2 regions of the Micromonospora chokoriensis genome follow, and region 2 is predicted to be linked to the other one. Evidence: riboswitches for the same ligand, from Rfam matches in the RefSeq annotation. Region 2 holds a riboswitch; the other holds the start of a gene.

Region 1 (15,998 bases), 2.6 Mb from region 2:
GATACTCACGGTTACCAGGGGCGGGACTGACGGGGGACGCGCCGGTGGAGGTCGACAAGCGCGCGGGCCGGCTGCGGGAGTGGCTGCTGCGTGCCGGCGCCGAGGAGCCCGTGCAGCACCCGGGGCCGCACGGACGCCCGCCGGAGCACCGGCACCACCCCTGGTGGAAGGTGATGTGCCTGACCGGTGTCGACTACTTCTCGACGCTGGGCTACCAGCCGGGCATCGCGGCGCTCGCCGCCGGGGCGCTCTCGCCGGTGGCGACCCTGGTGCTGGTGCTGGTGACCCTGCTGGGCGCCCTGCCGGTCTACCGACGGGTGGCGGCGGAGAGCCCGCACGGCGAGGGCTCCATCGCGATGCTGGTACGCCTGCTGAGCTACTGGCCGGGCAAGTTGCTGGTGCTGGTGCTGCTCGGCTTCGCGGCCACCGACTTCATCATCACCATCACCCTCTCGGCGGCCGACGCCACCGCGCACATCGACGAGAACCCGTTCTGGCCCGGCGGGCTCAAGGGACACGAGGTGCTGCTCACGCTGCTGCTCGTGGCGCTGCTGGGCGCGGTGTTCCTCAAGGGATTCACCGAGGCCATCGGGATCGCCGTCGTCCTGGTCGCGCTCTACCTGACGCTGAACGCGGTGGTGATGGCCGACGCGCTGTGGCGGGTGGTGACGCACCCGAGCGCCGTCGAGGACTGGACCACCACGCTGACCACGAGCCACGGGGATCCGTGGATGGTGGTCGCCCTGTCGCTGGTGGTCTTTCCGAAGTTGGCGCTGGGTCTGTCCGGCTTCGAGACCGGCGTGGCCGTGATGCCGAGCGTGCGCGGCGACCCGCAGGACTCCGAGGCGCGACCGCTGGGCCGCATCAGGGGCGCTCGCCGGCTGCTCACCACCGCCGCCGTGATCATGAGCGTCTTCCTGATCACCAGCAGCGTGACGACCACGATCCTGATCCCACCGGAGGCGTTCCAGGCCGGCGGGCCGGCGAACGGCCGCGCGTTGGCCTACCTGGCGCACGCGCATCTCGGGGAGGTGTTCGGCACCGTCTACGACCTGTCCACCATCGGCATCCTCTGGTTCGCGGGGGCGTCGGCGATGGCCGGGCTGCTCAACCTCGTACCCCGCTATCTGCCTCGCTACGGCATGGCCCCGACCTGGGCACGGGCGGTCCGGCCACTGGTGCTGGTCTTCACGGCGGTGGCGTTCCTGATCACGATCGTCTTCGAGGCCAGCGTGGACGCGCAGGGCGGCGCGTACGCCACCGGGGTTCTGGTGTTGATCACCTCGGCCACGACGGCGGTGACCCTCGCGGCGGTGCGGCACCGGCAGCGCGGCCGCACTGTCGCGTTCGGCACCATCGCGGTGATCTTCGTCTACACCACGCTGGCGAACGTGGTGGAACGCCCCGACGGCGTCAAGATCGCGGCCTGTTTCATCGGCGGGATCATCGTGGTCTCGCTGCTCTCCCGGTTGTCGCGCGCCTTCGAGCTGCGGGTCGACCACGTCGAGCTGGACCCGGTCGCGACCCGGATGATCGACGGGCGCGACGGACGGCGGATCCGCCTCATCGCCCACGAGCCCGACGGCCGGGGTGAGGCGGAATACCGCGCCAAGCTGGCGCAGACCATGGCGGACAACGACTTCCCCGACGACACCGACGTGCTCTTCGTCGAGGTGCACGTCAGCGACCCGTCGGACTTCGAGACCGAACTGGTGGTGACCGGCAGACTGGTCGACGGTCACTTCCCGGTGCTCAGCCTGACCAGCTCCGCGGTGCCCAACGCGCTCGCCGCCCTGCTGCTGGAGATCCGCGACCGGACCCGCCGGCGTCCCCACATCTACTTCCAGTGGACCGAGGGCGGCCCGGGCCGCAACGTCCTGCGCTACCTGGCGTTCGGGCAGGGTGAGATCGCCTCCGTCACCCGGGAGATCCTGCGTCGGCACGAGCCCGATCCGCGCCGACGACCCCACGTGCACGCCGGCTGACGGGAGTGCCGGCCACCCATCTCCCCTGGTGAGCGTGGTCATAACGACTGGACGACCCACCCGTGCCTGCTGCTAGCCTCGGCGCAGGTCATGAGCGCCAGCGCGAAGCCCCGGCTCGCTGGCCGGCAACCCTCCTCCGCGGTGGGGTGCCCCGGGTGAAGACCAGGCACCGACAGGACGTCGGTGCAAGCGTGGCCTGGCACCCAGGTCAGCACAGACCCGGGAGAACCATGCACATCCTCAGCACCACTCCACCGACCGACGTCGCGGGCGTCCGCGCCGGTTGGCCCTCGCCGGCACTGACCCGGCGGCGGCACGTGGACATGATGCGAATGTGCAGCGCCGCGTGTCGACGCGGCACCACGCACTAGCGCAGCCCTCCTCCCGAACCTCCCTCACCGGTACGCCCGTCGGGCGCACCGCCGGCGACGCACATCCGTGCGCGCCGGACGCGACCTTCCCGGAGACACCCGTGCGACTTCTTCCTGCCCTGACCCGTGCCACCGCCCTGGGCGCGGCCGCCGTGCTGGCCGCCACCACGCTCACCGCCTGCGGCGGCGACAGCTCGTCCGACACCGGCGCCAACCCGTACGGCCTGGCACAACCGGGCGTGCTGCGGGCCGGCACCCTGACCGACGCCCCGCCGAACGTGTACCTCAAGGACGGCACGTTCACCGGCTTCGACAACGACCTGCTGACCGCCGTGGCCGGCAAGCTCGGCCTCCGGGTCGAGTTCGTCGGCACCGACTTCTCCGCGTTGCTCTCCCAGGTCAACAACCACAAGTTCGACGTCGGCAGTTCCTCGATCACCATCACCGAGGCGCGGAAGAAGACAGTCGACTTCGGCAACGGTTACGACTTCGGCTACTTCGGCCTGGACGTCCCGGCCGGCTCGCCGATCACCGGCTTCGACCAGCTCGCCGGCAAGCGGGTCGTGGTGGTGCAGGGCACCGTGCAGGACGACTACGCCACCGGCAAGCAGCTCGACCCGGTGCGGGTGCCGGACTACAACGGCGCGATCAACCAGCTCAAGGCCGGCACCGCCGACGCGTGGATCGCCCCGGCGGAGATCGGCGAGAAGTCGGCCGCCGACAGCAACGGCAAGATCACCGTGGCGGCCAAGCAGCTCAGCCCGGCACCCACCGCGTACGCGTTCGCGAAGGGCGGCGACAAGCTGCGCGAGGCGCTGAACAAGGCTCTCGACGAGGTCATCGCGGACGGCACCTGGAACCGGTTGCAGGCCCAGTACTACCCCGGCCGGCCGATCCCGGCGGACTTCACGCCGGGCAGCGGAGCGGTGGCGGCACCGTCCGCGTCGGTCGCGCCGTCGGCGTCCACGTCGGCGTCGGCCGCGTCCTGAACCGGTGACGAGCGAGCGGGACGGTAGGAGAGACGACCGATGGATCCGTTGAGCACCCTGTGGGAGACGTTCTTCGACCTCGACGCGATGCGCGAGGCGCTGCCCGAGATGCTGACCGTCGGGTTGCCGAACACGCTGATCCTGGCGGTCTCCGCCGCCCTGCTCGGCTCGGTGCTGGGCCTGCTGTTGGCCGTCGCCGGGATCTCCCGCAGCCGGTGGTTGCGCTGGCCGGCGCGGGTCTACACCGACGTGTTCCGGGGGCTGCCGGCCGCGGCGACGATCCTGTTGATCGGCGTCGGGCTGGCACCGCTGGGCATGCGGGTCTGGGGACCGGACCCCTACCCGTTGGGGATCCTGGCGCTGTCGCTGATCGCCGCCGCGTACATCGGGGAGATCTTCCGCTCCGGCATCCAGTCGGTGGAGGCCGCCCAGTTGGAGGGCGCCCGCGCGCTCGGCTTCTCCTGGTCCGACGCGATGCGGCTGGTGATCATCCCGCAGGGCGTCCGGCGGGTCCTGCCGGCCTGGGTCAACCAGCTCATCGCGCTGATCAAGGACTCCAGCCTGGTCTACTTCCTCGGCCTGGTGGCCAGCCAGCGGGAGCTGTTCCGGATCGGGCAGGACTACGCGGCCACCACCGGCAACGAGTCCGCGCTGCTCCTGGCCGGGCTCTTCTACCTGGCGCTGACCGTTCCGCTGACCCACGTCGTCAACGGGATCGACCGGCGGCTGCGCCACGGCCGACCAGCCACCGCAGCCGCCGACGAGGACGACGACCTCCCGCTGCCCGCCACCGTCCAGGGAGACCGGCGATGACCACCGACACCACCACCTCGGTCAGCCTCGACGTACGGGACGTGCACCTCGCCTTCGGGCCGAACCGGGTGCTGCGCGGCGTCGACCTCACCGTGCCGCGCGGGGGGACGGCCTGCGTGATCGGCCCGTCCGGGTCCGGCAAGTCGACCCTCCTGCGCACCATCAACCGGCTGATCGAGCCGGACCGCGGCGACGTGCTGTTGGACGGGCGCAGCGTGCTGGGCGACGACCCGGACGGCCTGCGGCAGCGGGTCGGCATGGTCTTCCAGCAGTTCAACCTGTTCCCGCACATGAGCGTGCTGCGCAACGTCACCCTCGCGCTGCGTCGGCTGCGCAAGCTCGGCGAGGACGAGGCGGAGGCCGTGGCCCGGGCCCAACTGGACCTGGTCGGGTTGGCGGCCAAGGCCGACGCACGCCCGGCGCAGCTCTCCGGCGGTCAGCAGCAGCGGGTCGCGATCGCCCGGGCGCTGGCGCTGCGGCCCGAGGTGATGCTCTTCGACGAGGCCACCTCGGCGCTCGACCCGGAGCTGGTCAAGGGCGTGCTCGGGGTGATGGCCGACCTGTCCGCCGCCGGCATGACCATGGTGGTGGTCACCCACGAGATGGGCTTCGCCCGGCAGGTCGCCGACACCGTCGCCTTCATGGACCGGGGCGTGGTGCTGGAGGCCGGGCCGCCCGAGGCGGTCTTCGAACGGGCCGAGCACCCCCGGCTCCGCCGGTTCCTGTCCCAGGTGCTCTGAGTCGCGGCGGCACCCGGGCGGTCACTCGTGGGGTCCGCGCCCCAGCAGCCGGATCTCCTCGTTGTCCAGGGCGGCCTGAAGCTCCTGAAGCACCAGGTCGTCGATCTCCCGGTTGTCGCGCAGACGGGTGACCTCCCGACGTTTGTGGGCCAGGACGCGCAGGCGCAGACGACGTTCCAGGCGGCGCTCCTCGGCGGTGCTCCCACCGCTCTCGTTGAGGTCCTCCAGGTGCCGCTGGTACTCGGCGCGCAGCCGACGGACCGACTCCTCCTGCGCGCCGACCTCGGCCGCGACCTGGGGCAGAGCGGCCAGGCCCGCCTCGGTGGCCCGCCGCCGGGCGTGCCGGGCCTCGTCGACGCGTTCGGGGTCGCCGACCAGCCCCGCCCAGTGCACGACCAGCGGCAGGGTGGTGCCCTGGAGCAGCATGATCAGCACGATCACCAACGCGGTGACGAAGATGATCAGGTCACGCTCGATCACCGGTTGACCGTCGACGGTCACCGTCGGCACGGCCAGGGCGGCGGCCAGCGACACCGCGCCCCGGAAGCCGGACCAACCGGCGACGGTCCCCACCCGCCAGCTCGAGGGCCCCTGGCTCGGGTCCATGATCCGGCGCCGTCGCAGCCTGGCGATCTGCGAGGTGAGGTAGACGAACAACAGCCGGGTGCCGATGACGACGAGGGTCACGACGAGCACGATCACCAGGGCGCGCTCGGGCGAGGTACTGGTGATGCCCCGCACCGCGCGGGGTATCTGCGTACCGAGGAGGACGAACAGCCCGCCGTTGATGAGGAACGTGGACAGGTCCCAGAACGCGTACGCCAGCACCCGGGACCGGGCGCGGATCACCCGTGGACCGGCGTAGGAGAGCACCAGACCGGCGACCACCACCGCCAGCACACCGCTGGCGTGCACGGCATCGGCCAGCAGGAACGCGGCGAACGGCGTGAGCACGCTCAACGCGCCCTCCCGAAGCGGGTCGTCGAGCCGTTTGCGGACCAGCACCACGGCCACCCCCACCAGCGCACCGGCCAGGACGCCGCCGACGCTGGCGCCGACGAACTCCTCACCGATGCGCAGCGCGCCCGGGTCCGCGCTGTGCACGAGCAGGCCGACGGCCACCGCGAAGATCACCAGGGCGGTGCCGTCGTTGATCAGACTTTCGGCGTGCAGGGTGGTGAGCAGCTTTCGGGGCAGCCGTTTCGCGAGCCCGGTGACCGCTGCGGCGTCGGTCGGGGCGAGGACGGCGCCGAGCACCCAGGCGGCAGCGGGGTCCACCCCGAACGCCTGCGCGGTGAACGAGACAGTGACCATGGTGAGGACCACCAGCACCACGGCGAGCGACCCGATCACCGGAAGGTTGGCCCGGATCTCGCGCAGACTGATGGTGAGGCTCTCCCGGTACAGGATCGCCGGTAGGAAGATCAGCAGCACCAGCTCGGGTTCCAGGGTGACCTCGGACAGCGGAGGCGTCAGGCCGAGCAGCACCCCGAACGCGATGAGCAGGACCGGCGGGGCCACCCGGTACCGTCCGCCGAGCGTGGTGCCGATCAGGACGGTGACGCCCAGCACCACGATCATGACGAGCGCCTGCACGGCGTACCCCCTCGATCGTCGCCGGCGGTGGACGCGCCGGTCCTTCCATCTGACCGCACCCACCGGCGGGTTCCGAGGAGAATCGGCAAGTCGCCGTGGACGGCGAACGACGATCAGCGGGCGGGAGCGGCCGTCCGGGCCCGGTCGCCGACCGCGCGGGCGACCTGGCGGTGCGCGGCCGATTCCTCCGCGCGGCCCAGTGCACCGGCCAGGGCGGCGAGGTGCCCGGCCACCGGGCCGACGGTGAGCACGCCGCTGCCGGCAGCCAGTTCCTCCGCCGCCGGCAACAGGTCGGCGTGAACCCGTTCCATCGTGCCCCGGTCGCCGAGGACACGCGCCGCCCGACCGACGAGGCAGAGGCGCACCTCCCGGAGAAGATCGTGCGGCCCTTCCGGAAGTGCCCGCAGGGCCGCTGCCGCAGCGTCCCGGTCACCGTCGGCGAGCAGCAGCAACGGCCGGACCCACGGCTCGTGCGGCCCCCAGTCCATCGTCGCCCAACCCGCCCCGCCCGGAATCGGTCGGTCGAGCGCGTCGGCCCCGTCGTCGACGGCGTCGGCCAGCCGCAGGCCGAGCAGCGCGAGCGGGAGCAGCCCACGCGTCAGGCCCGGCATACCGTCCGCGGGCAGGTGCCGGGCCGCCGCGTGGAAGGCGTCCGCCGCCGCGGCCGACTCGCCGTCGAGAGCCAGGCGCAGCGCGGCGAACCACCTGGTGAACACCGCGACCAACGGCAACTCGTAGCGCTCGGCGAGGCGGTCGGCGGCACGGGCGTGCGCGTCGGCCGCGGGCCGGTCGGCCAGCGCGCAGTACGCCTGGACCAGCACGAGGTGGCCGAGCACCTCGAAGGTCACCAACCGGTGCCGGGCGGCCAGGTCGACCACCTCGCGACCGATCCGGGCCCGGTCACCGGCGAGGCCGGCGCGCTGGAAGGTGTGCATGAAGCGGGCGTTGAGCGCGAAGGCCAGCAGCCCGGGGTCGCCGAGCGTCCGGGCGATCGTCTCGGCCTCGTACGCCGCCCGGCGACCACTGTCAACGGTGGTGCCGCGCAGCTCCAGCGCGAGGGTGCTCAGGAGCCGGCTGCGCCGCGCCGAGCCGGTCGGACCGAGAGCGCTCAGGGCCCGCTCGGCAGCGCGGACGATGTGCCCGGAGAGCCGGTCGTCGTCGTTGCGCGTCCAGACGGCGGGTACGTCGAAGCCGGCCAGCACCTCCTCGATCAGCAGCGGATCGCCGACCGACTCGGCGGCGGTGATCGCCTCGGCCCGTCGCCCTCGCGCCTCGGCCAGCCGCCCGGTCACGGCCAGCGCCCGCCCCAGACCGAGCAGCGCGGTCAACCGCTCACGCTGCTCGACGCCACCGGCACTGTCGTACGCCTCGATGACCTGCCGCCACAGGCGGGCCGCCTCGTGCGGGTTGCCGCCTCGTTCGGCCTGCTCGGCAGCCGTGCGGGCGTACGCGCCGGCGCGACCGGCAGCGGCCCGTCCACCGGCGCGGAGCAGGTGGTGCGCGATCGCGGCCGGCGCGACCGGATCTCGTCGGCGCAGCGCTTCGGCGATGGTCGCGTGCCACGCGGCACGGCGCGGTGTGGACAGGTCGGCGTAGAGCGTGTCGCGGACCAGGATGTGGGTGAAGCGCAGCTGACCGTCGGGCTCCCGCTCGGCCAGGAAACCGGCCTGGAGAGCGCGGTCGACGGCGTCCAGCACGACTGCGGGGTCGCCCGCCAGGGAGGTGAGGATCTCCAGGTCGAGGTCCCGGCCGAGCACGGCGGCCTGCCGCAGCACGGTGCGCGTCGGTGTGGGTAGCTGCGCCAACCGGTGTCGGATCACGTCGCGCACGCCGGGCGGCACCGAGGCCAGTGCGGTCTCCCCCTCGCTCGCGTACAGCTGGGCCAGCTCGCGGACGAAGAACGGGTTGCCTCCGCTGCGGTCGTGGATCAACTGGGCGGTGCTCGGGGAGAGTGCCGTGCCGACGACGGCGCGGGCCAGCTCACCCGTCGCCGACGCGGAGAGGCCGGCCAGGTACTCCCGGGTCGGCTCCAGCCCGGCGACGCGGGCCAGGGCGGCGGTCAGCTCCGGACTGATCTCGGTGGCCCGGTAGGTGCCGAGGACGAGCACCGGCCCGGTGGCCGGGTGTGGACCGGTGAGCAGGGCGGTCAGCAGGTCCAGGGTGTCACCGTCGGCGCGGTGCAGGTCGTCGAGGACCACGAGCAGCGGCCCCCGGTCGCCGACCGCCGCGATCAACGACGCCACCGCCCGGTGCCGACGGAACCGACCACCGGCGGGGTCGCCCGGTTCGTCGGTCGGACCGGAGGCCTCCACCAGGCCGGTGAGCGCGTCGGTGACCTGGGTCCACGGCCAGGCCGGCGGGGCCCCCTCGTACTCCGGGCTGCGTCCCCACGCGGTGGTCCAGCCCTCGGCGGCCAACTGTCGGGCCACCGTCTCGGCCAACGCGGTCTTGCCGGCACCCGGGTCGCCGCCGAGGAGCGCGAGGGTGGGCGTACGGCGTCGGAGCGCGGCCTGGGCGGCGTGCCGCAGGCGGTCCAGCTCCGCTTCTCTGCCGAGGAACGGACGCTGCGGCGCCGGCTGCGGTGCCGCGGGCTCCCGGAGTCGGGGGGTGGCGGCGGCGTCGGGGGCCGGGGTGAGATGCGGCGCCTGGGCCAGGACGTCGGCTTCCAGCCGCTGCAACTCGGGCCCGGGATCCACGCCCAACTGCGTCACCAGGACGTCGCGCGCCTCGCGAAGCGCAGCGAGGGCGTCCCCCTGCCGACCGGCGCGGTACCGGGCCACCGCGAGCAACCGCCAGGCGTCCTCCCGCAGCGGATGGCTGGCCAGGTGGGCGGGCAGGTCGGCGGCGGCTTCGTCCGGCCGCCCCAGTGCCAGCAGCGCCTCCGCCCGCCGCTCGACGGCGAGCATGCGCAACTCGTCCAGTCGGTTGATCTCCGCCGCCGCCCAGATCTCGTTCGCGCAGTCCGCGTACGCGGGGCCCCGCCAGAGTCGGAGTGCCCCGTCCAGGGCGGTCAGGGCCTGCGCGGGACGTCCCGCCGAGAGCAGTGGACCCGCCTCGCCGACGGCTGCCTCGAACCGGCCGGCGTCCACCGCGTCCGGGGCGACCCGCAGCACGTACCCCGGTGGCTCGGTGACCAGGATCCGGGGCGGCTGCCGTGGTGGCCGGTCGGGCTCCAGGGCCCGCCGCAGGTCGGCGACGAACGTCCGGATCGCGCCCACCGCGCCGTCCGGCGCGACCTCCCACAGGTCGTCGACCAGACGCCGCACCGGCACCACCCTCCCGTGGGCGATCAACAGCCGGGCCAGCACCAGGCGGTGCCGGTGCCCACGCAGCGGTGCCGGGCCACGCCCGGTGACGGCGGTCACCGGCCCGAGGACGCCGAAGGTCACCACGTCCGGTGTGGTCGGCTGCCTGGTCATGGCACCAATCTAGGCGCTGATCGGACGCTGACCGCTTGCTGATCAGCGCGGAGAAGGCTCGACGACGTACGACGACGCGGGGCCGTCGCCCCCGCCGGCACTGCTCACCAGAGAGGTTCTCCCGTGGACCCCAGGATCAACGGATTCGACTACCGGCGCGTGGGCGTCGCGGACGGTGTGACGCTCAACGTCGCCGTCGGTGGTTCCGGACCAGCTGTCGTGCTGCTGCACGGTTTCCCGCAGACCCACCTCATGTGGCGGCACGTCGCGGCCGACCTGGCCGCCGACCACACCGTCATCTGCCCCGACCTGCGCGGCTACGGCGACAGCGACAGACCCGTCGACACCGACGGCACCGGGTACGCCAAGCGCACCATGGCCGCCGACGTCGTGACGCTGGCCCGCGCGTTCGGCCACGAACGGTTCGCGCTGGCGGGCCACGATCGGGGCGCGCTCGTCGCGTTCCGCGCCGGCCTGGACCACCCGGCGGCGATCAGCCGGCTGGCGTTGCTCGACGTGGTGCCCACCCTGGACATGTGGGACGTGCTGCACGGCACCTCCGCGGCGGTCGCGTTCCACCTGTATCTGATGGCGCAGCCACCCGGGCTGCCGGAAGAGTTGATCGGTGGCAGCCCGGACGCCTTCTTCGGCCACTTCCTGGACGTCTGGACCCGCGATCCGGAGGCCCTACCGGCCGACGTGCGGGCGGCCTACCTGCGGGCGTCCCGTGACGCGGTCACGTCGATCGTCGCCGACTACCGGGCGTCGGCCGGCATCGACGTGGCCCACGACAGCGCCGACCGGGCGGCCGGCAACCGGCTACGCATGCCGGTGACGGTGCTCCAGCAGGACTGGGGCGCCGCGCTGGGATATGACGCGGCCGAGGTGTGGCGGGCCTGGGCGCCCGACCTGGAGCACCGGACGGTCACCTCCGGGCACTTCATGGCGGAGGAGGCACCGGCCGAGGTGGTCCGGACGCTGCGGGCCCTGCTCGACCGCTGACCGATCGGAGGTCCGGCCGCGCCGCCATCACCCTGGGTAAGATATGCGACACCCCTCGTGGTGATCGTGGTGGCGCGGCCGGACCGCCGCGCTCCGTCGGGCCCGACCCACGGCAATCGGGTCCGAATGGGCCCTGACCTGCGGTAATGCAACGTGACACGGAGTGGACGACAACCGGTCATCGGTGATACACAGGCAGATACCGGCAGCCAACGACGTCGAGTCGCTCCATCTCCTCGCCTTACGACCGTCCATCCGCACCGCACCAGCGTCGGCGTGCCGCTCCCCCCGTCGCGATCGGACGGCACCGGCCCGTGAGGCCGTTGCGGGAGGTCGGCCCTCGACCAAGGAGTTGCCGTGGGAACCCTCCGTATCCGAACCAGACACCAACCGTACGAGATCGCTGTCCTGGCCGCCGCACCCGTGTGTGGCGTCCTGATGCTGACCCTCGACGTCCGGCCGACCTCTGTGCAGACGGCCATGCCCGGGCCCATCCAGGTCGCCTGGGAGCTGGGGCTGATCGCGGTGGGCGTGGGCGGATTACTGGGCATCCTGTGGCCCGGCCGGCTCTCCACCGGGCTCGGCCTCGAACTCGCGTCGGTGCTGGTGCTCGGCACGATCACCGGCATGTACGCCGTGGCCCTGGTAACCATGTCAGGTCGAAATTCCATCGTCGCGACGTCGTTCGTCATGGCGGTGACGGTCGGATCCCTCTGGCGGGCCACGCAGATCGCCGTCGACCTGCGCCGCCTGGCCCGGGCTTGCGAAATAGTTGGTTACGAACCCCTGCAGGCAGGTGTCACGTGATTACCTCCCCGGCGCCGGCCGCACCGCACTGGGTGCAGCTGGCGCTCAGTGTGCTCGGCATCCTCGGCGGCGGCACCGGCCTCGCCGCCATCGCCACCGTCGTGGTGCAGCGCGGCAAGTTCAGGGCCGACGCCGCCGACACCCTCACCGAGGCCGCCCTCACCCTGGTGCAGCCGTTGCAGACCCGGATCACCCAGCTGGAGGGCGAGGCGCTGAGCGCGCGCTCCGAGCTGGGCGTGCTCCGCGAGCAGGTCAACCAGTTGCAGTTCGTGGTCCGGGTGCTCACCCGGACGTTGGACCGCTGGCGGGCTGCGATCCGAGCCCCGGACGCCACCCTCCGCAAGATCCGCGCGACGGTGGCGGAGACCGACAGGGCGACCGAGGAGCGCTGACCACGCGCGATCCCGTCCGTCGGCAGACGGCCGTACGACCTCAGGGGAAGCCCTGGATACGGGCACGAAGCTCGTCGACCGCCGCCCGGAACTCGGGGTCGGACTCGCCCGGATGGTGTCCCCGTACGGGCGGCGGACAGCGCTCCCCCGGCGCTGGCAGCAGATCCGACGGATCCCGCAACCGCCGGTCGACGCGGCCGGCCGGATCGGTCGGGTCCGGGGGCGGATCACCGGGCCGATGGGCGGCGAAGATCCAGCCACCGATGGGGTCGGTGTCCCGCCAGAGGTTGAGCCATCGCCAGTCGATCCGCTCTCCGACCTGCCGCAGCACCTCCTCGTTGAGGTAGGCGGGGAAGATCCGGGCGTACAGGCGGTCCAGCGGCGATCCGTAGGTGAGCAGCGCGACCCGCGCACGGACGTGCGGAGGCAGCCGCAGCACAGCCAGAGCGAGCAACGCCGACCCGTGGCTGTGCCCACAGAGCAGCACCCCGTCGTACCGCTCGGTCAGTTGGGTGATCCGGTGCGCCAGCTCGGGTACCGCCCGATCGGCGTAGCTCGGAGGCGCGAACGGGTGCGCGGCCCGGGGCCAGAAGGTGCCCAGGTCCCACAGGATGCCGACGTGCCGGCGGAACCACGGCGTCCGGTAGGCGAACACCCCTCCCAGGAGCAGGGCGACCACCGCCGCCGTCGCGGAGTAACTGCCCAGGGCGAGCCCCATGTCCACCACTCCGACCGGAAGCCGGAAAAACCGCGTAGCCAGTTCGTCGGGTGTCAGGTCGACCAGCCGCAACAGGCCGGCCAGCAGTCCGATCATCGTGAGCGTCGCCCACGCGACGGCGAGCAGTCCCACCCACTCGACGAACCGTGCGCGGGCGACCGCCCTCGTCACCTCTCGCAGCCGCCCGGCACCCTGCGGTGGCACCGTCGGGAAGTCGCGGGCCGTCACCGACGCGGCCGCGCGGCGACGACGTCGCCGAGACAGCCGGGTCAACGCGACGCACACCAGGACACCGACGGTGACGTGCATGAAGAAGGACAGGAGCGTCCACTGGTACGGCACCGGTGGCCCGCCGTCGCCGCGATACCCGTCCAGCAGGTTCCCGCTCTGGTAGACGAGGTTGGCGGAGAACGCTCCGGCGAGGCCCACCGCGAAGGCCGCGACCACCGCCGCGCCCAACCCCCGCGACAGCGCGCGGTGACGGTCCCCGGGGTTGCGATGCCACAGCGCCAGCGCACTCAGCGACACCAGCAGGATCATCTCTGCGAGTAGCGCCCAGGTCGCGATGGTGTCGTAGCCGGGCAGTGCGGCCGCCGAGGGCCAGGCCCGCTCGTCCAGGACGATGGCGGCGAGGGTGGCCCCGGTCAGGCCGACGGCCACCGCGCGCAGCGTCTCGGCGGTCCGGGTGACCCTCTCCCTCATCGCCGCCCGGTCGAGCAGGCCGGGCACGACGAGCAGTCCGGCGCAGGCCAGCAGCACCGCGACGCTGAGCGTCAGCAGCAGGGCGGTCACCACCGTCGCGCCGACCGACACGCGAGCGGCGAGCAGTATCAGATCGAGCATGGCGAGCGCGGCGGCCACGTGGATCGCCCGCAGCCGCCCCACCAGCGGCTCGACGACCCACAGGGATGTGCCGGTCGGCCGGGGCCGTCGGGTGCCGAGCAACCGCAGGAACGCGACGGCGGCGACCGGCAGGAGCGACAGAACTGCCAGCCGCAGCCCGACCTGACGCCCGTCGAGCCCGCTGACCTCGTCGAACGGGCCCCGGCAGCGCGCCGCGCCGAGACACCGCCAGGCGAGCAGGTCGAGGGCGACTCCGGCGACGGACACCACGTACAGCACGGTGAGGTCGAGCGCGAGGAGCCGGCACAGGCTGGTCACCCAGGCACCTTCGCGGCGGGCCGTGGGCCGCATCCACACCGCCAGGTTGCTGAGCATGAACGGCAGCAGGAGGACCAGGGAGAGGGTCCGGGCCACGGTGCCCGACGGCAGGTCACCCCAGCGGTACGCCTCGAGCGTCCTGCCGTCCGGGTTGTCGTCGGGCCGGTCGGCGCGGTGGAAACCCCCGCTGGCGTCGCCGGCGACCTGCCGGACCGGCGCCTGATCGAGGATGGCCGTGGGCTCCGCACCGGACACACCGTGCACCCGCAACTCCACCACGTCGTGCTCGCGCGGTGGGTCGCCGTGCTGTCCCGTTCCGTCCGTCATCAGACGGCTACCGGGCCGGCCGACCGGCCGCGCCGGACCGCTTGGCGGCCCGCCACGGTAGGAGCATCGCGTCGAACAGGACGATCAGCAGCAGCACCCCTGCGACGACCGCGCTGCTGGCGAGCTGCGGGAGCTTCCAGGTCGCCAGTCCGGCCACGATGAGGGCCGGCACACCGACCAGTCGCGCCCAGGGCAGACCGCTGTCGACAGCGGCCGCGAGCAGGATCCGGGCGGTCAGGAACAGCGCGGGACCGATCACACCCACGGCCAACTGTCCGTTGTCGCGGGCACCCGGGTCGTCGATCGTCATCTCCATCGCGACCGAGGTGGCCAGGACCCCGGCGATCATGACCAGATGCAGGTAGCCGGCCATCAGCGCCAGCATGCTGCCCGGCGGCCCGGCCGCCACGACGGCCGCACCCAGCCGCGTGCCGGCAGGGACCAGGTAAAGCCGGGCCAGGGCCACCGCGGTCACGAACGCCAGAGCGAACGCCACTGTGCTCTCCCGGTCCATGCCGGAATCGCTGTACGTCACACCGGCGATCAGGATCAGCTCACCCAACGCGATGATGAAGATCTGCTGGTAGCGCTCGGAGAGGTGCTCCCCGTTCACCTGGAGCTCGGGCCAGGTGCTGCGCCCAAGCCGCGGGAACGGCCAGCGCAGCCGCGCGAGGGCGTACTCCAGCAGCAGCGCGAGCGCCCAGAGGATCTCCCGGGCCGGGGCGACGAACGCCCCGACGATCCAGAGCACACCGGAGATCGCGAACCAGATCGCCACCCGCGCGCTGCGCACCTGCAGCTGATGCCCCCGCAGCGCCGGGAGCAACAGCGCGCCCCGGCCCAGGTGGATGGCGACGTAGGCGGCGGCGAACACCGGGGCGTGCGAGTCGAACGCGGTGGGAACGGCGGCGGCCATCAGCAGACCGCCGAACATCACCCAGAGCAGGAGTACGACGATCAGTGGGGCCCGGGGGTCGAACCAGTCCGCCGACCACGCGGTCACGAACCACACCCACCAGAGCGCCGCCAACAGGATCAGCACCCGGAAGCCGCCGACCATGCTGGTGTCCTCAAGCAACGCCCGGGACAGCCGGGTCAGCGCGAAGATGAACGCCAGATCGAAGAAGAGTTCCAGGAACGACGTCCGGCGGGGATTCTCCCGGCGCTGGAGCAGCCGGTCGGCAAGCCCGTTCGTCATCGCCCGCCTTCCCTGACGTCAACTGCCGCCCCAGTCGTACCACCTGGGCAGCCGGGCCCGGGCGCGTTCCCCCAGGCCGGGCCGCCTTCGTGAGCGAACGCTCGGGACGGCGGGCCGGGCCGGCGAAGACGGCACGTCCCCCGATGCGGGCGACGTCCGGGCCCTGGTTCTCCGGGCAGTGACAGGACCAGGGACGGGCGGCCGGTCACCGCTCCTACGATGGGCTGGTGAGCACGGCCGGCCCGCTCGGCGAGTACCTGCGTGCCCGGCGCGAGCTGATCGGGCCGGGCGATGTCGGGCTGCCCGCGCACGGCCGTCGGCGGGTGCCCGGCCTGCGTCGTGAGGAGGCGGCCCTGCTCGCCGGCATCAGCGCCGACTACTACCTGCGGTTGGAGCAGGGTCGGGACCGGCACCCGTCGGCGCAGGTGCTCGACGCGCTGGCCCGCGCGTTGCTGCTGGACGCGGAGGCCACGGCACACC
Region 2 (15,998 bases):
GCGTGGCCTGCTCGGGCTGGCTGTGACCGAACGCGTTCCAGGACGGGCCGGCCTCCAGGCTGCGGGTGGCCCGGCTGAGGAGATCTGAGTCGAAGCGGGCCGGCGCGGCGACGGCCGCAGCGAGGGGGCGGGCGTCCTGCTCGGGCTCGGGCTCCACCGCCGCCGTACGCCGATCTCGTTCCGGCACGGTGGCCCGGGCCACGGCAGCTCCGGCCCGGTCGGCGCGACGCAGCACCAGTGACGTCGCCGGGATCTCCAGGTGTGCGGTCACCCCACCGCCTCCGGTGGAGGACAGCCCCACCTCCCAGCCGTGCCGACGTGCCAGCCGACCGACCACGAAGAGACCGAGCACCTCGGTGGGGGCCAGGTCGAGCCGTTCCCGGCGGGTGAACCGGGCGTTCTCCTCGGCCAGCCGTTGTTCGCTCATGCCGATGCCGTGGTCGACCACCGTGATCCGCGCGCCGAGTCCGGCCGCCTCGGCGGCCACCAGCACCCGGGTGTGCGGCGGCGAGAAGACCGTGGCGTTCTCCATCAGCTCGGCCAATGCCAGGATGAGGTCGCCGACCACCGCCGGCGCGGCCGAGATACCCGCCGGCACCCGCACCTCGACCCGGGTGTAGTCCTCGATCTCGCCCAGCGCCAACCGGACCAGGTCGGCCAGCGGCACCGGCGCGGTGTGGCCGTCGGCCCCGGCTGCGCCGGAGAGCACCACCAGGCTGCCGGCGTTGCGGCGCAACCGGCTGGAGATGTGGTCGAGGCGGTACAGGTGCTCCAGCCGGCCCGGGTCGGCCTCCTGCTGCTCCAGCCTGTCGATCAGCGCGATCTGCCGGCCCACCAGGTTCTGGGTGCGCCGCCCGACGTGACCGAACATCTGCGCCACGTTGCGTCGGCCGGCGACCTGCCGCTCGACCAGCCGCGCCGCGGTGTTCTGCACCCGGTCGAAGGCCCGCGCCAGATCGCCGATCTCGTCGTTGGCCCGGATGTCCACCGGTTCCAACCGGACCGGTTGTGGGCTCTCGGCCTCGTCGTCGGTGACCCGGACCAGCTCGGCCTCGGCGACGCGGGCGACCCGGTCGGCGGAGCTGGTGAGGCGGGTCAACGGTCGCGCCACCGTCCGCGCGACCGCCACACTGAGCAGCACCACCAGCGTCAGGATCAACGCCGCCGCGGCACCGACCAGGTACGCGGCGGTGAGCGCCCGCTGCTGCTCGGCGGTCGCCTCGGCGAGGACGTCGGCGATCAGCTTCTTCTCGACGAACTGACCGAGCCGAATCATCGTGCGGACGGCCGGGAAGAGCGCCTCCATCGGTACGGGACGGACCGCGGCGGCCGGGTCCCGGGCGCTGGTGGTCAGGAAGTCCGGGCTGGTACGAGCGGCCACGGCCGCGTCGTTGAGCTGGGCCACAGCGAGCTGTTCGGGCGTGATCAGGCCGCGGAAGCGTGCGTTGTCGACCTGGAGCGCGGCGATGCACGCGACGTAGCCGGCTACGGTGTCCGGGGTGCCGGCCGCCTTGACGAGCAGGCTCAGCGTGGCACAGGCGGCCAGGCCCTCGTCGGACCGGAGCAGACCGTCGAGAGCGAGCACCTGACGGCCGGGCAACGTGTCGGTGTCCACACCGATCACCAGTCGCAGGGACTCGATGATCCCCGTGTTGATCGGGCGGAACGTCTCCATCACCTGACCGGGGTTCGCGGTCCGGGCCAGCACGGCGGCCCGCAGGTCGACGAGGCTGGACACCCGGTCCAGGGCGCTGTCCACCCGGTCGGTCAACGCTTCGTTGCGACCGGCTCTCAGGTCGGCCACCCGGTCGTCCACGTCGGCGGACTTGCGGACCAGCTCGCTGCGTTCCACCCGGCCGAGCAGGTACCCGATGGAGAGGATGCGTTCCTGCTGCAACTCCTGGACCAGGCTGCCGACCCGGCTGGCGAGACGTACCCGCTCGGCGGTGTCGCCGGCCCGCTGTGCCGCGGCCACCCGGTCGAGCATGACCGGCACGGCCAGTCCGACCATGCTGAGCAGCGGGATCACCACGAGCAGGGCGAGCTTGCCGCGGATGCGGAGCCTACCGAGCAGCATCGAACGCCCCCCACTGTGCGGTCTCCGGTTCCCGGACGACGCCGACGGGTTGCGGCCCTCGGGGCTCGTTGACCGCTGGTTGCCACGGATCGTTGGGCACGGGGGTGTCAGTGCTCTCGGTGTGGTTGGCAGCGAGGGCGGCCCGGCGTCGGGCCCGGGCGGCGGCGTTGACCAGCAGCGCGGCGAGCCAGCCCAGCAGCAGCACCGCCACCACTCCCGCTGCGACGATCGACCAGCGGTCCCGGTCCAGCTCGTCGATGCGCTCGACCAGCAGGGCGTCGAGTTCGGTGAGGATGACCGGTTGCAGTTGACGCGCCGAGCGGTGCGTGTTGAGCGCGGCAGCTGCCAACTGGGCCTGGTCCACGACACCCGTGCCCCTGGCCGGGATCGAGTAGGCGGCCAGCGCCTCCACCGAGCGTTGGTAGGTGTCGAGCGGGGTCAGCACGTTCGCGCCGAGATCGGTGCTCTCCGAGCCGTCCACGGCGGAGCGCAGGTTGTCGACGAGGTCGCCGGCGGGTGTGAGTGCGGCCACCCGCAGACCGCTCAGCTCCATCAGGCCGCGGGCCTGCTCGGCGGCGGGCCGACGGGAGATCAGCGCACTCAGGTCGGCGAGCCGACCGGCGGCCACCACCGCCTCGGGCAACTCCTGGCCGGCGCTGTCCTGGAGGAAGAAGGAGTCGGCGACGGGATCCCGGACCAGCCCGGAGCTCTCCCGGACCTTGCGGTGCAGGGCCAGCAGGAGATCGGTGGCCTCCCCGTACGCCGTGTACGCGGACTCCGGGTCGGAGGCGCTGCGTCCGCGCAGCGCCTCCAGCTTGGCCCGTACGCCGGCCCAGCGTTCCTGGCTGAGGAGTTCGACGCCGATGCGCGCGTCCACCGCGGCGGCCTCCTCGACCGCCCGGTCCAACGCCTCCCGGGCGACCGGGCGGCCGTTGACGGTGGCGGACTGGGCCTCCACCAGGGCGTCGGTGACTCCGGCCAGGGCGGTGAGGTACTGCACGCCGAGCCGTTCGCGGGCGGCCAGGCTCCGGTCGTCACTGGTCTGTTGCCAGGCGAACGTGACGAGCAGCCCCACCGGCGCGAGTAGTGCCCCGATGAGCAGCAGGGGCAGCAGACGGCCCATGGTGGACGGCCGTCGACGGGCCCGCGGCGCGGGGACTGTCATGTGTTGTCTCCTCCGGCGGGGGCGCGGACTGGTGCGGTCCCGGGTAGCCGAACAGTCCCGTGCACCGGACCGGAAAACTAATCGAAACGCCCACTCAGCAGGCCTCGGTCGCCGAGTCAGGTTCGCGTCACTTCGAGCGATGTCACCATTTGTCCGCGTCTTGGGCACGCTCTGTTGCGTCGATGGGTGTGACATGGAGGGATCGGTATGGATATCCGGGAAAAGATCGGAATTCACGGAATCCGAAGTCAACTCGCTGGGCCGCGTCGGACGTTGCGCGCTCGCACCCCCATCCGCCACCGATCGGGGCAACCGGACGGACGTACGGCGGATCTCAGCCAACGCTCAGGCTGTGGGCCGTACCGTGTGCCGCATGACACCGCCGTCGCCGGCCGCGTGGTTCCGGCGTGCCCTGCCCACCCGCCGTCGCGCGATCGCCGCAGCGGCCGTCGTCGTGCTCCTGGCCGCCGCCGTGACCTGGGCCGTGTGGCCGCAGGGGGCGGGCGTACGCACCGAGGGCGCGATGCTCACCGTCCGCTCCGGACCTGCCGGCGACCAGCCGGTGGACCTGGACACGACCTTCTACCTGCCGGACGACGCGTCGTCGGGGCGGAAGGTGCCGGCGGTGCTGTTGGCGCACGGGTTCGGCGGCACGAAGGACTCGGTGCGTTCCGACGCGGAGGAGTTCGCCGGGCGCGGCTACGCGGTGCTCACCTGGACCGCACGGGGCTTCGGCCGCAGCGGTGGTCAGATCCACCTCGACAACCCGGACTACGAGGTGCGCGACGCCCAGCGGCTGCTGGACTGGTTGGCAGCCCGGCCGGAGGTGCGCACCGACGCCGCCGGAGACCCGCAGGTGGGCGTGGTCGGTGGCTCGTACGGTGGTGGGTTGGCCCTGCTGCTGGCCGCCCAGGACACCCGGGTCGACGCGATCGTCCCGATGATCACCTGGAACGACCTGTCCCGGGCGTTCCTGCCGGAGAGCACCGGCGGGGCACCGACCGAGGGAGTGTTCAAGAAGGGCTGGGCGGGCCTCTTCTTCGGTGGTGGGGGCAACGTGGGCTCCGGGCCGGCCGGGCTCTCCGGCGCGACCGCCGCCGGACCGCAGGGCGCGCCGGCGTCGGCCGGTCCGCCCAGCCCCGGGCCGGGCGCGGGCCCGGGTAACGGTCCCGGTAGCGTCCCGACCGGTGCCGCCGACCCGTCCTGTGGTCGCTTCGCCGCCGACGTGTGCGCCGCGTACCTGCGGATCGCCACCACCGGTCGCGCCGACCAGGCCGCCGTGGACCTGCTGCGTCGGTCCAGCCCGGCGGGCGTCCTGGACCGGATCAAGGCGCCCACCCTGCTGGTGCAGGGCGAGGCGGACACGCTCTTCCCCCTCGGCGAGGCCGACGCGAACGCGCGCGGTATCGCCGCCACCGGCACCCCGGTGCGCGTCGCCTGGTTCACCGGCGGACACGACGGCGGCAGTGGGCCCCGCTCGGACTCCGACCGGGTGAAGTTCCTGACCGTCCAGTGGCTCGACCACTACGTCAAGGGCGAGGGCGACGCACCCGGCGACGACTTCACCTGGTCCCGGATCGCCGGGTTCGACGCGCTCGACCGGGGCCTCGTCGCCACCGCCTTCCGCCGCGCCGACTACCCCGGCCTGGCCGGTGACGAACGCCGGGAGATCCCGGTCGCCGGTCCGGTCCAACCGGTCGCGAACCCGCCCGACGGCAACCCGGCCGCCATCTCCTCGATCCCGTTCGCCGGTGGTCTCGCCTCGCTGCTGGACGGCGTAGCAGGTGACGTGCCCGGCCAGCACGCCCGGTTCGAGTCGGCACCGCTGACCCAGGCGGTGGACGTCGCCGGGGCGCCCACGGTCACCGTGCGGGCCGCGTCGCCGACCGGCGAGGCGGTGCTCTTCGTCAAGCTCTACGACGTCGACCCGGACGGCGCGGCCACCCTGCCGAACGGGCTGGTCGCCCCGATCCGGCTCACCGGGCTGCCGCAGCAGGTGCAGGACGCCCGCCCGGTCACCGTGACGCTGCCCGCGATCGTCCGGCGGGTGGAGGCCGGCCACCGGCTGCGCCTCGTGGTGGCCACCTCCGACCAGGCGTACACCACGCCCGCGCCACCCACCGTCTACACGGTGGCGGTGGACGGCGCCGTCACCGTGCCCACGATCAGCGGCGCACCGATCCCCACCGCCGCGACGCTCTGGCGCTGGGTGCTCGCCGGCCTGCTCGCCGCCATCGCCATCGGGCTCGTCGTGGTCGTCGCCGTGGTCCGCCGCCGACACCGTCGCCAGGACCGCTCGGTGCATCCGGAGTACGCGGACACGCCGCTGGCCGTGCGCGCACTCCGCAAGGAGTACGCGGACGGCTTCGTCGCCGTGTCGAACGTGGACTTCGAGGTGCACCCGGGGCAGGTGGTGGGTCTGCTCGGACCCAACGGCGCCGGTAAGACGACCACCCTGCGGGTGTTGATGGGGCTGACCCAGCCGACCGCCGGGGAGATCTACGTCTTCGGCCGCCGACTGGTGCCCGGCTCCCCGGTGCTGTCGAGGATCGGCGCGCTCGTGGAGGGGCCCGGGTTCCTGCCGCACCTGTCGGGTCTGGAGAACCTGACGGCGTACTGGCGAGCCACCGGGCGGCCGTGGGAGGACGCGCAGTTCGACGCGGCGTTGGAGATCGCCGGTCTGGGCGACTCGGTGCACCGGAAGATCAAGAACTACAGCCACGGCATGCGTCAGCGCCTGGCCATCGCCCAGGCCATGCTCGGCCTCCCCGAGCTGCTGGTGCTGGACGAACCCACCGACGGGCTCGACCCGCCGCAGATCGCCGAGATGCGCCGGGTCCTCCAGCGCTACGCCACGGACGGGCGGGCGGTGCTGGTCTCCAGCCACCTGCTGGCCGAGGTCGAGCAGACCTGCACGCACGCGGTGGTGGTGAACAAGGGCCGGATCGTGGCGTCCGGGCCGGTGGAGGAGATCGTGGGCGAGTCGCCGAGCGTGCTGTTCGACGTCAGCGACCGGGTCGCGGCGCGGGCGGTGCTGGACCGGCTGCACGGTGTCCGGGTGCTGCCGGAGAGCGACGGTCAGTTGGTGGTCGACACCAACGGCACGGCCCGCAGCGAGGTGGTGGCCGAGCTGGTGCGCGCCGGCATCGGGGTGGACCGGGTGGTGCCCCGGCGCCGCCTGGAGGACGCGTTCCTCGCCCTGGTGGGCGAGAACTCTCGGGGAAGCGGTGACCGGTGATGGCAGGCTCTTCCGTCGAGACGCCGCTGGGCGTCACCGACCCGGCCGGCGCGGCCCGCGGTTACCGGGCGTCGGCCACCATGCCCTTCACGGCGGAGTTCCGGCGGCAGGCGTCCCGGCGGCGTACCCAGTTGGCGCTCGGCTTCATGGTGCTCCTGCCGCTGATCATCCTGATCGCCTTCCAGTTCGACTCCGGCGACGACGACAACGGCCGCAACGAGTTCTCCAGCCTGGTCGAGTTGGCCACCTCGGGCGGCCTCAACTTCACCCTGTTCTCGATCTTCGTGTCGGCGTCGTTCCTGCTGGTGGTCGTCGTCGCGCTGTTCTGCGGGGACACGGTGGCCAGCGAGGCGAGCTGGGGCAGCCTGCGCTACCTGCTGGCGGTCCCGGTGCCCCGGGCCCGGTTGCTGACGGTGAAGCTGGTGGTCGCGCTCGCGTACTCGGGGCTGGCCCTGCTGTTGTTGGCCGGCACCGCGTTGCTGGTCGGCACCCTGCGGTACGGCTGGTCGCCGCTGCGCAGCACCGTCGCCGCCGAACTGGAACCGACCGAGGGGCTGCTCCGGTTGCTGGCGGTGCTCGGCTACCTGGCCGTCGTACTCCTGGTGGTGGCCGGGCTGGCGTTCCTGCTGTCGGTGACCACCGACGCCGCGTTGGGCGCGGTGGGTGGGGCGGTGCTGCTGTGGATCCTGTCCAGCATCCTGGACCAGATCACCGCCCTGGGCGCGGTACGCGACTTCCTGCCCACCCACTTCAGCACCGCCTGGCTGGGATTGCTGTCGACCCCGGTGCAGACCGACGACGTGGTCCGGGGCAGCGTCTCGGCGATCAGCTACGCGACGTTGTTCTGGGGGTTGGCGTTCTGGCGCTTCACCCGCAAGGACATCACGTCGTAGCCGCTGCGCTCAGAGTCGACCGTCCGGCGGGCTCACCGACGACGGCACCGCGCTCGGTGCCGGAGGCCGGGCTGGACGCGTCGGCACCGGCGTGGCCGGGTCGGCCTTCTTCCAGGCGCTGACGCCGATCCGGCCGGTGTTGCCGAGGTCGACCGGCCCGTCCGGGTCGACGTCGGCGGCCGGTTGCCCGGCAGCGGGTGTCACGGTCAGGTACCTCCCGTTCGTGGCGACCACTGTCGAATCGGTGACGAGGTTGCGCCAGAGCACCACGGCGGTGGCCCGTTCGGCGGGGGCGAGGGTGACCGGCCGGGGCGGCTGGTCGAAGCCCGAGGTGATCTCCTTGGCGCCGTTGACCACGCGCAGCATGACCGGCTCGCGCTGTTCGTCGAACAGGTGCAGGATCGGGTACCCGTTGAGCTGGTACGGGCGGTCGCCGCAGTTCACCAGCTCAAGGCCGAGGGCGCGTAGGCCCATCGCGGCGTCCGACCCGGTGGACCGGATCTGCACGCCGGAGGCCGGACACACCGCCAGTGGTTCGACGCCGGCCGACGGGGTGGGGCTCCGCACGGCCGGCGGCGGGCCCGTCGGATCTCCGCCCTGGCCGCGATGGTCACCGGGGGTGCAGGCGGTGAGCAGAAGAACCCCCGCGACCGCTGCGCCGGCCCGTCGTCGAGGTGTCGTAAGGCTGGAGATCATCTGTCGATCCTCGCCCATCGAGGTGTCCCGCCACCGCCCGACCCTCGCAGCGCCGGTCGGGCCGTTCCAGGGCGGCGCTTCCGCCAGGCAGCCGGACAGGTGCCATCCACATTATGGGAGCGTGCCCACGGGGCGTTTGCCTGTGTTGTTCGCGCATTGGTGCAGGTCGGTGGCTTGGCAGCCTCCTCGCGCCGCGCGGAGCGCTCGACGCGGAGCGCTCGACAGCGGTACATTCCGACCGGGGACTTTCCCACTAGCAAGGAATTTATAAGCTTCGATACTTTCATGCCTCACATTGAAGAGATCTGTTTCCTTCGATGGAGGTACCCATGAACGTCACTCGGCTCGGCGGGCCGACCCTGTCCCTGTTCCGCATCGTGATCGGTCTGCTGTTCGCGCTGCATGGTCTGACTTCGGTCTTCGGGTTGTTCGGCGGCAACCCCATGACCGGCCAGGCGGTACCGGTCGGCACCTGGCCCGGCTGGTGGGCCGCGCTGATCCAACTGGTCTGCGGCGCCCTGGTGCTGGTCGGGTTGTTCACCCGACCCGCCGCCCTCCTCGCGTCCGGCTCGATGGCGTACGCCTACTTCGTCGTGCACCAGCCGGACCATCTGCTGCCGCTGCAGAACGGGGGCGAACTGTCGGCCCTCTTCTGCTGGTCGTTCCTGCTGGTCGCCGCGCTCGGCGCCGGCCCGTGGGCACTCGACTCACTGCTCTTCCGACGCCGCACCGACGCTCCGCCGTCCTCGGTGGCCGAACCCAGCCCGGTGTCCGTCTGACCGCACCCGTTCCGCGCGTCGCCGGAGCTCCGACGAGGGGTTCCGGCGACGCGCGCCGGGGGAGTGGTCCGGGGAGCGGTCCGTCGGGTGATGCCGTACACGATTCAGCTCCAAAGGATGCGCGGGAGAGGTTGGGCCCCCGCCGGGCGCGGCGGTCGGGCCGGTGGGCGGCAGGGCGGTCAGGCCGGCGGGCGGGAGGTGAGGACCGCGTCCAGGAGACCGGGGTAGAGCTTGTCCACCTCGTCGCGGCGGAGCCGTACCAGGCGGCTGGTGCCGGCGGCGCGGGTGCGGGTCAGGCCCGCCTCGCGCAGCACCTTCAGGTGGTGGCTGCGGGTCGCCTTGGAGATGCCGAAGTCGAAGCTTCCGCAGGCGGCCTCGCCGCCCTCGGCGAGCGCACGGACGATCTGTAGCCGCACGTCGTCGGCGAGTGCGGCCAGCACGGCGGTGACCGGTACGGCGGACAGTTCGGGCTCGTGCGGCTCCATGTGACCAGTGTAACCCTTGTTCGACAATTCTCGAACAAGCTCCTACTGTCGGTGTCGTTAGTTCGACGATACTCGAACATTGGAGCTGTCGATGCGATCCCGCGCCGTCGCATACCCGCTGATCGCCGTCCTCGGCTGGGGGGTGATGTTCCCGGTCCTGGCCAGCGCGTTGAACCGGGTCGACCCGCTCAACCTGACCACCGCCCGTTACCTCCTCGCCGCCGTCGTACTGGTCGCCATCCTGCTGCTCCGCGAGGGTGCCGACGCGCTGCGGCCCGGCACCCGGCTGGTCGAGGTGGTGGTGCTCGGAGTGGTCGGCTTCGCCGGCTTCAACCTGCTCACCAACCTGGCGCTGGAGCACGCCGCCCCGCAACAGGTGTCGCTCTTCGTGGCCACCACCCCGGTGATCACCCAACTGGTCCGTTGGGCCCGGGACGGCGTACGCCCGAGGCCGCTCCTGCTGAGCCTCTCGCTGGTGGCGCTCCTCGGTGTCGGCCTGGTGATCACCCGCGGAAGCCTGGCCGGGCTCGGCCAGTTCGGTCTCGGCGGGCTGATGATGATCGGCGCGGTGCTCGGTTGGGGCATCTACACCCACGGCGCCACCCGCTTCGGCGAGTGGTCGCCACTGCGCTTCACCACCCTGACCGCGCTCGCCGGCACGGCCGCCATGCTCGTGCTGAGCATCGGCGCCGACGCCGTCGGCTGGCAGCACGCGCCCGGCGTCGCCGACCTCGTGGCGGTCACCCCGCAGTTGGCGTACGCGGTGCTGGTCGGCGCGGTGGTCGCGGTCCTGGCCTGGAACACCGGTGTGCAGCGACTCGGTGCGGCCAACGCGGCGCTGTTCATGAACCTGGTCCCGGTGACCACCTTCGTCGTGCAGATCGTCCGCGGCTACCGCCCGGTCGGGATCGAGCTGGCCGGGGCGGCGCTCACCATCGCTGCCCTGGTCGCCGCCAACGTGGTGACCCGCGCACGCACCGCCCCCGCCTACCAGGCGACCGCCGTCGCCGACCCGGTGGCGGTAGTCGACCCGGTCGCGGTGGTGAGTCGTTAGCTAGGCGGGCCGGGTCAGTTCGACGGCGACCAGACCACCGGCGGGGTGGTTGAGCACGACGCGGTAGTCGCCGACCCGGCCCTCCTCCCGCTCGGGCTGCGCAGCCTTGGCGGCGGTGATCCGGCGGTCCAGCCAAGCGTCGAGGCTGTCGCGGTCCGCACCGACAGCGAGAGCCCCGAGGGCGCAGTCGTCGATGAACTGCCGCCCCTCGCCGGTGAGCGGTCGATCGCCCGGACCGCTGGCCCCGCAGTACACGCCGCGCAGCCGCTTCTCCTGGTCGACGAGCAGCGTCACCTGCCGGGTTCCGCTGGCCGCGTCGCCGGCTGCCCCACTGTGCCGGGTGGCGGAGCCGAAGTACGGATTGCTGTAGAGCCGCAGCTTCCACCGCGCTGCCAGCCGCTGCAGCAACGCCTGGGGATCGACACCAGCCATCACGGTGTCGCCGTTGTCGAAGGGTGAGCGAGTGGGCGCCGGGTTGGCCCCGTTCAGGGAAGCGTCGGGCACGGCGGAAGACCCTGCGGGCGCGCTGGTGTCCGGCCCGACCGCGCCGGGAGGGCCCGGGGCGGCGGCGCTCGGTGTGGTCTCAGCCGCGTCCCGCTCCACCTGCGGGTCGTCGGTCTGTCTGGTGACGGCGACCACCACGGCGACGACCAGGGCCGCGACGGCCAGTACGAGGGCCAGCCACCACAGTGGTCGCCGATGTCGGTGCTGCTCGGGAGAGTCGGTCGAAGGCTGGCCGGCGGCCTGGTCGATGGTCATGCGCGTGCCACCATGCTCGATCCCCGTTTCATCCACCCCGCCGAGCCGTCGGGGAATGCCCGATGTCTACCACGAGGCATCGACACACCCAAGTCTGTCGTGCGCACCTCTGTTATGGCTAGCGTGACCGAAGGTCACGTCCTACCTACACGGCTCCGGTCAGCACTCCACCCTCGTCTCCGGCACCACAAAGACCGACCGGACGGTCCTGGTGAGCTGGGACAACTCGATGATGCTGTGTTTCGGCGACGGTTACCGGCAGCCCCTTCGGCTCGTACGCAGCCCTGTACGGCCAGATGGACCTGCACCAGATCGTCTGCTCGATCGACCAGAACTCGGCGAACTGGCAGGACAAGTGGGTGTCGCTGGGTTGGACGTGGCTGTACACCGCCGCGCGTACGGCAGGGCCCCGCGTGTCGGTCGATGGCGGGGCTGGTCGAACTGTTCACCACGCGGGACGCCCGTGGGTGTCCCGCGTGGTGTTGCGTAGACTCGGCGGCACAACTGCATACCTCATCCAGAGGGGCTGAGGGATACGGCCCGACGACGCCCCGGCAACCACCCCGTGCGCTCATCGCTGAGCGACAGGCGGGGCAGGTGCCAATTCCGTCCCCGCCGCACCGTGCGATGCGGGGAAAGATGAGAGGAATCTCGACATGACGTCGACGCTCGTCGCCTCCGGCATCGACACCTCCGCCAGCCCCGCCCGCGCCTTGGTCTGCCGTGCCTGTTCGGCGCGCTACCCGCTCGTGGCCCAGCACGCCTGTTACGAGTGTTTCGGCCCGCTGGAGGTCGACTACGACACCGCCGCCCTGGCGACGGTCACCCGGGAGCAGATCGAGGCCGGGCCGAAGAACATCTGGCGGTACGCCGCACTGCTCCCCGCCGGTCAGGACCCGACCACCCGGGTCACCCTCGACCCGGGGCTGACCCCGTTGGTGGCGGCCCCGCACCTCGCCGCCGAGCTGGGCATCACCGCGCCGCTCTGGGTCAAGGACGACAGCGCCAACCCCACCCACTCCTTCAAGGACCGGGTCGTCTCGGTGGCCCTCACCGCGGCGAGGGCGCTCGGCTTCACCCGGTTCGCCTGCGCGTCGACCGGCAACCTGGCCAACTCGGTGGCCGCACACGGCGCCCGTGCCGGAGTGCCCTCCGTCGTCTTCATCCCCAGCGACCTGGAACAGGGCAAGGTCATCACCACCGCCGTCTACGGCGGCGAGCTGGTCGCGATCGACGGCTCGTACGACGACGTCAACCGGCTCTGCGGCGAACTGGTGGAGACCGACGAGTTCGAGGACACCGCGTTCGTCAACGTCAACGTCCGGCCGTACTACGCGGAGGGCTCCAAGACCCTCGGCTACGAGGTCGCCGAGCAGCTCGGGTGGCGGATCCCCGCGCAGGTGGTCATCCCGATGGCCAGCGGCGAACTGCTCACCAAGATTGACAAGGCGTTCACCGAGCTGGTGGAGATCGGCCTGGTCGAGGCGCCGGCCGGCGGGTGGAAGGTCTTCGGCGCCCAGTCGGCCGGATGCAACCCGATCGCCGTCGCCCTGCACGACGACGCCGACTCGATCACCCCGGTCAAACCCACCGGCATCGCCAAGTCGCTCAACATCGGCGACCCCGCCGCCGGCCTCTACGCGCTGGAGGCGGTCCGCCGCACCGGCGGCTGGATGGAGTACGCCGACGACGACGAGATCCGGGCCGCCATCCGCGATCTGGCCCGCACGACAGGTGTCTTCGCGGAGACCGCCGGCGGTGTGACGGTGGCGGTGCTGCGGAAGCTGGTCGAGTCCGGTCGGCTCGACCCGACCGCGGAGACCGTGGTGTTCAACACCGGCGAGGGCCTGAAGACCATCGACGCGGTGGCCGGTCAGGTCGGGCCGACCCACCGCATCAAGCCCTCGCTGCGGGCGGCCCGCGACGCCGGTCTCCTCGGCTGATCCCGCATCGTCCGGACGGGGCCGGGCGATCCGCCGGGTAACTGGGTTTTCGCTGTGAGTGTGGAAAACCCGCCGCTACGGACTTGACGGCAGGAACCGGACGGCGCAAGATGCTCCGTGCGGGAGGGCATTTCGCCGAAGACTTTTGAAGTTCTTACGACCCAACGCCGGAGGCGTTGTGCGAGTGTCCCTCCCGACCACGTTCGATCGGGCCAGCGAGTAATTCGCTGGCCCGATCGCTTTTCCCGGGTGCACGCTCAGCGGCATGAGCATCACCATCACGTCGTTCGACGGCGCCGACCGGGTGGCTGTCGACGAGGCGTACCGGATCGGGTCGACGGCCAACGACGTCGACCTGCCGGACTTCCCGCCGTTCTGCCGGCGACGCTTCGACGCGCTGATCCACACGCCGATGCCCGGCACCCGTTCGCTCTGGGCGCTCGCCCGACTGGACGGTGTGCCAGCCGGCTACCTCCAACTGGACCTGCCCCAGTTGGACAACACCGAGAACGCCACTGCCGAGCTGGTCGTGCACCCCGACCTGCGTCGGCGGGGCGTCGGGCGGGCGCTGCACGAGTACGCGGCGCGTCTGCTCCGTGAGCACGGGCGCAAGCGGGTCGTCGCGATGGCCGTGTCCGCGCTGCCCGGCGGGCCGGCACGGTCGGCGGCCGGTGACGCCTTCGCCGCCGCCACCGGCGCCAAGTCCGCGTTGGCGGAGGTGCGTCGCCGGCTCGACGTCGGCGGGATCGACCGGGTCGCGTTGCGCGCGGCGCTGGCCGAGGCCCGACCCCGGGCCGAGGGCTACCACTCGGTCTGCTGGCAGGGAACAACCCCGCAGGAGTACGTAGCGGACATCGCCCACCTGGACGGCCGGCTGCTCATGGACGCTCCCATGGACGACGTGCAGTGGGAGCCGGAGCAGGTCGACGCCGACCGCATCCGCGGCAACGAGCGTGCCCTGGACGCCAGGGGGCGGCGGCGCTACCACCTCGGGATGCGACACGAGGCGTCCGGTCGGCTGGTCGCCTGGACCCTGCTGGACGTGGGCGCGTCCGCCGACTGGCACGCGTTCCAGCAGATCACCATCGTCGACCCGGCCCACCGTGGGCACCGGCTCGGCCTGATCGCCAAGGCGGAGAACCTGCACCACCTGCTCACCCACGAGCCGGCGGTCCGCGTGATCGACACGTTCACGCCGCCAGCAACAGCTACATGGTGGCGATCAACGAGCAGCTCGGCTTCCGCCCGGTGGACGCCTGGACCGACTGGCAGCTCACCCTCTGACGGGCATTCGCGCTACTGCTCGCGGTCGGTCCTCAGGCATGATGGCGGGCATGACGGAGACCCCGCATCCCCTGTACGAGAGGCACGCCGACACCCTCAACCGTGCGCTGACCGCGATCACGGAGCGGGGCTACTGGTCCGCCTATCCCGAATCTCCCAGCCCCCGGGTGTACGGCGAGACCGCCGCCGCCGACGGCAAGGCCGCCTTCGAGGCGTACCTCGGTGGTGATTTTCCGCTCGACCAGCCGGGCGCCGGTGTGCGGGTCGCCACCGAGACGAGCCCGTTCGGGGTGGAGTTGGCGGTGCGGTACCCGCACGCCGGTCCCGGCGAGCTGGTGAGCGCCGCCACCGCCGCGCTGCCCGTGTGGCGCGACGCCGGCCCGCAGGCCCGGGTGGGCGTCTGCCTGGAGATCCTCGACCGGCTGCACAAGCACATCTTCGAGCTGGCCAACGCGGTGCAGTTCACCAGCGGGCAGGCGTTCGTGATGGCCTTCCAGGCCGGCGGCGCGCACGCGCTGGATCGTGCCCTGGAAGCGCTGGCGTACGCGTACGCCGAGATGACCCGGCACCCGGGCACCGCCGGTTGGGAGAAGTCCGCCGGCAAGGGCGACCCGCTGCGGATGACCAAGACGTTCCACGTGGTGCCGCGTGGGGTGGCGCTCGTCATCGGCTGCAACACCTTCCCGACCTGGAACTCGTACCCCGGGCTGTTCGCCTCGCTCGTCACCGGCAACCCGGTGATCGTCAAGCCGCACCCGCGCGCGGTGCTGCCGCTGGCCATCACCGTGAGGTACGCCCGGGAGGTGCTCGCCGAGGCCGGCTTCGACCCGAACCTGGTCACGCTGGCGGCCGAGGCCCCCGGCGAGAAGCTCGCCAGCGACCTGGCCCTGCACCAGGCTGTCAAGATCGTCGACTTCACCGGTTCCACCGAGTACGGCGACTGGCTGGAGACGCACGCCCGGCAGGCGTCGGTCTACACCGAGAAGGCCGGTCTGAACACCGTCGTCATCGACTCCACCGACGACTTCGCCGGCATGTGCCGCAACCTCGGTTTCACGCTGACCCTCTACAGCGGTCAGATGTGCACCACCTCGCAGAACATCCTCATCCCGGCGGGTGGCATCGAGACCGACCAGGGGCACAAGAGCTTCGACGAGGTGGCCGGCGGCATCGCCGCAGCGGTCGGCAAGCTCACCGCCGACCCGGCCCGGGGTGTGGAGCTGACCGGCGCCATCGTCAACGACGGGGTGTTGGAGCGGCTGGCCGAGGTCACCAAGGTCGGCGAGCCGGTGTTGGAGTCGCGGGCCGTGGACCACCCGGCGTACGCCGACGCGGTGGTGCGTACCCCGACGATCGTGAAGCTGGCCGCGGACGACACGGAGACGTACGGCCGGGAGTGGTTCGGGCCCATCTCGTTCGCCATCGCGACCGACTCGACGGCGCACAGCCTGGAGCTGCTGCGTCGCACGGTCGGTGAGAAGGGCGCGCTCACCGCCGGGGTCTACTCGACGGACGAGGCGGTGCTGGACGCCACCGAGGCGGTCGCGGTCGAGGTGGGGGTGCACCTGTCCTGCAACCTCACCGGCGGTGTCTTCGTGAACCAGTCGGCGGCGTTCTCCGACTTC

The links. Region 2 has a riboswitch for S-adenosylmethionine ahead of thrC (threonine synthase). Riboswitches for the same ligand answer to the same signal wherever they lie in the genome.
Region 1: it holds a riboswitch for S-adenosylmethionine, as region 2 does, so the genes downstream of both, GA0070612_RS27580 (ABC transporter substrate-binding protein) here and thrC (threonine synthase) in region 2, are expected to answer to the same signal.

The regions. Positions count from the first base shown of each region.
Region 1 is NZ_LT607409.1:6,090,097-6,106,094, forward strand. Features, by position in the region: gene GA0070612_RS27575 (amino acid transporter) at 45-1,985, shown strand; SAM riboswitch class IV at 2,072-2,183, shown strand; gene GA0070612_RS27580 (ABC transporter substrate-binding protein) at 2,458-3,345, shown strand; gene GA0070612_RS27585 (amino acid ABC transporter permease) at 3,385-4,158, shown strand; gene GA0070612_RS27590 (amino acid ABC transporter ATP-binding protein) at 4,155-4,898, shown strand; gene GA0070612_RS27595 (Na+/H+ antiporter) at 4,920-6,494, opposite strand; gene GA0070612_RS27600 (BTAD domain-containing putative transcriptional regulator) at 6,608-9,913, opposite strand; gene GA0070612_RS27605 (alpha/beta fold hydrolase) at 10,037-10,915, shown strand; gene GA0070612_RS27610 (hypothetical protein) at 11,354-11,722, shown strand; gene GA0070612_RS27615 (hypothetical protein) at 11,719-12,114, shown strand; gene GA0070612_RS27620 (hypothetical protein) at 12,155-14,320, opposite strand; gene GA0070612_RS27625 (low temperature requirement protein A) at 14,328-15,518, opposite strand; gene GA0070612_RS27630 (MmyB family transcriptional regulator) at 15,746-15,998, shown strand, end outside.
Region 2 is NZ_LT607409.1:1,755,692-1,771,689, forward strand. Features, by position in the region: gene GA0070612_RS08265 (sensor histidine kinase) at 1-2,077, opposite strand, end outside; gene GA0070612_RS08270 (hypothetical protein) at 2,064-3,242, opposite strand; gene GA0070612_RS08275 (alpha/beta fold hydrolase) at 3,616-6,480, shown strand; gene GA0070612_RS08280 (ABC transporter permease) at 6,480-7,373, shown strand; gene GA0070612_RS08285 (DUF4232 domain-containing protein) at 7,383-8,069, opposite strand; gene GA0070612_RS08290 (DoxX family protein) at 8,399-8,848, shown strand; gene GA0070612_RS08295 (ArsR/SmtB family transcription factor) at 9,028-9,333, opposite strand; gene GA0070612_RS08300 (DMT family transporter) at 9,425-10,387, shown strand; gene GA0070612_RS08305 (hypothetical protein) at 10,388-11,146, opposite strand; SAM riboswitch class I at 11,657-11,792, shown strand; gene thrC (threonine synthase) at 11,803-13,089, shown strand; partial or broken gene GA0070612_RS08315 (GNAT family N-acetyltransferase) at 13,355-14,373, shown strand; gene paaN (phenylacetic acid degradation protein PaaN) at 14,424-15,998, shown strand, end outside.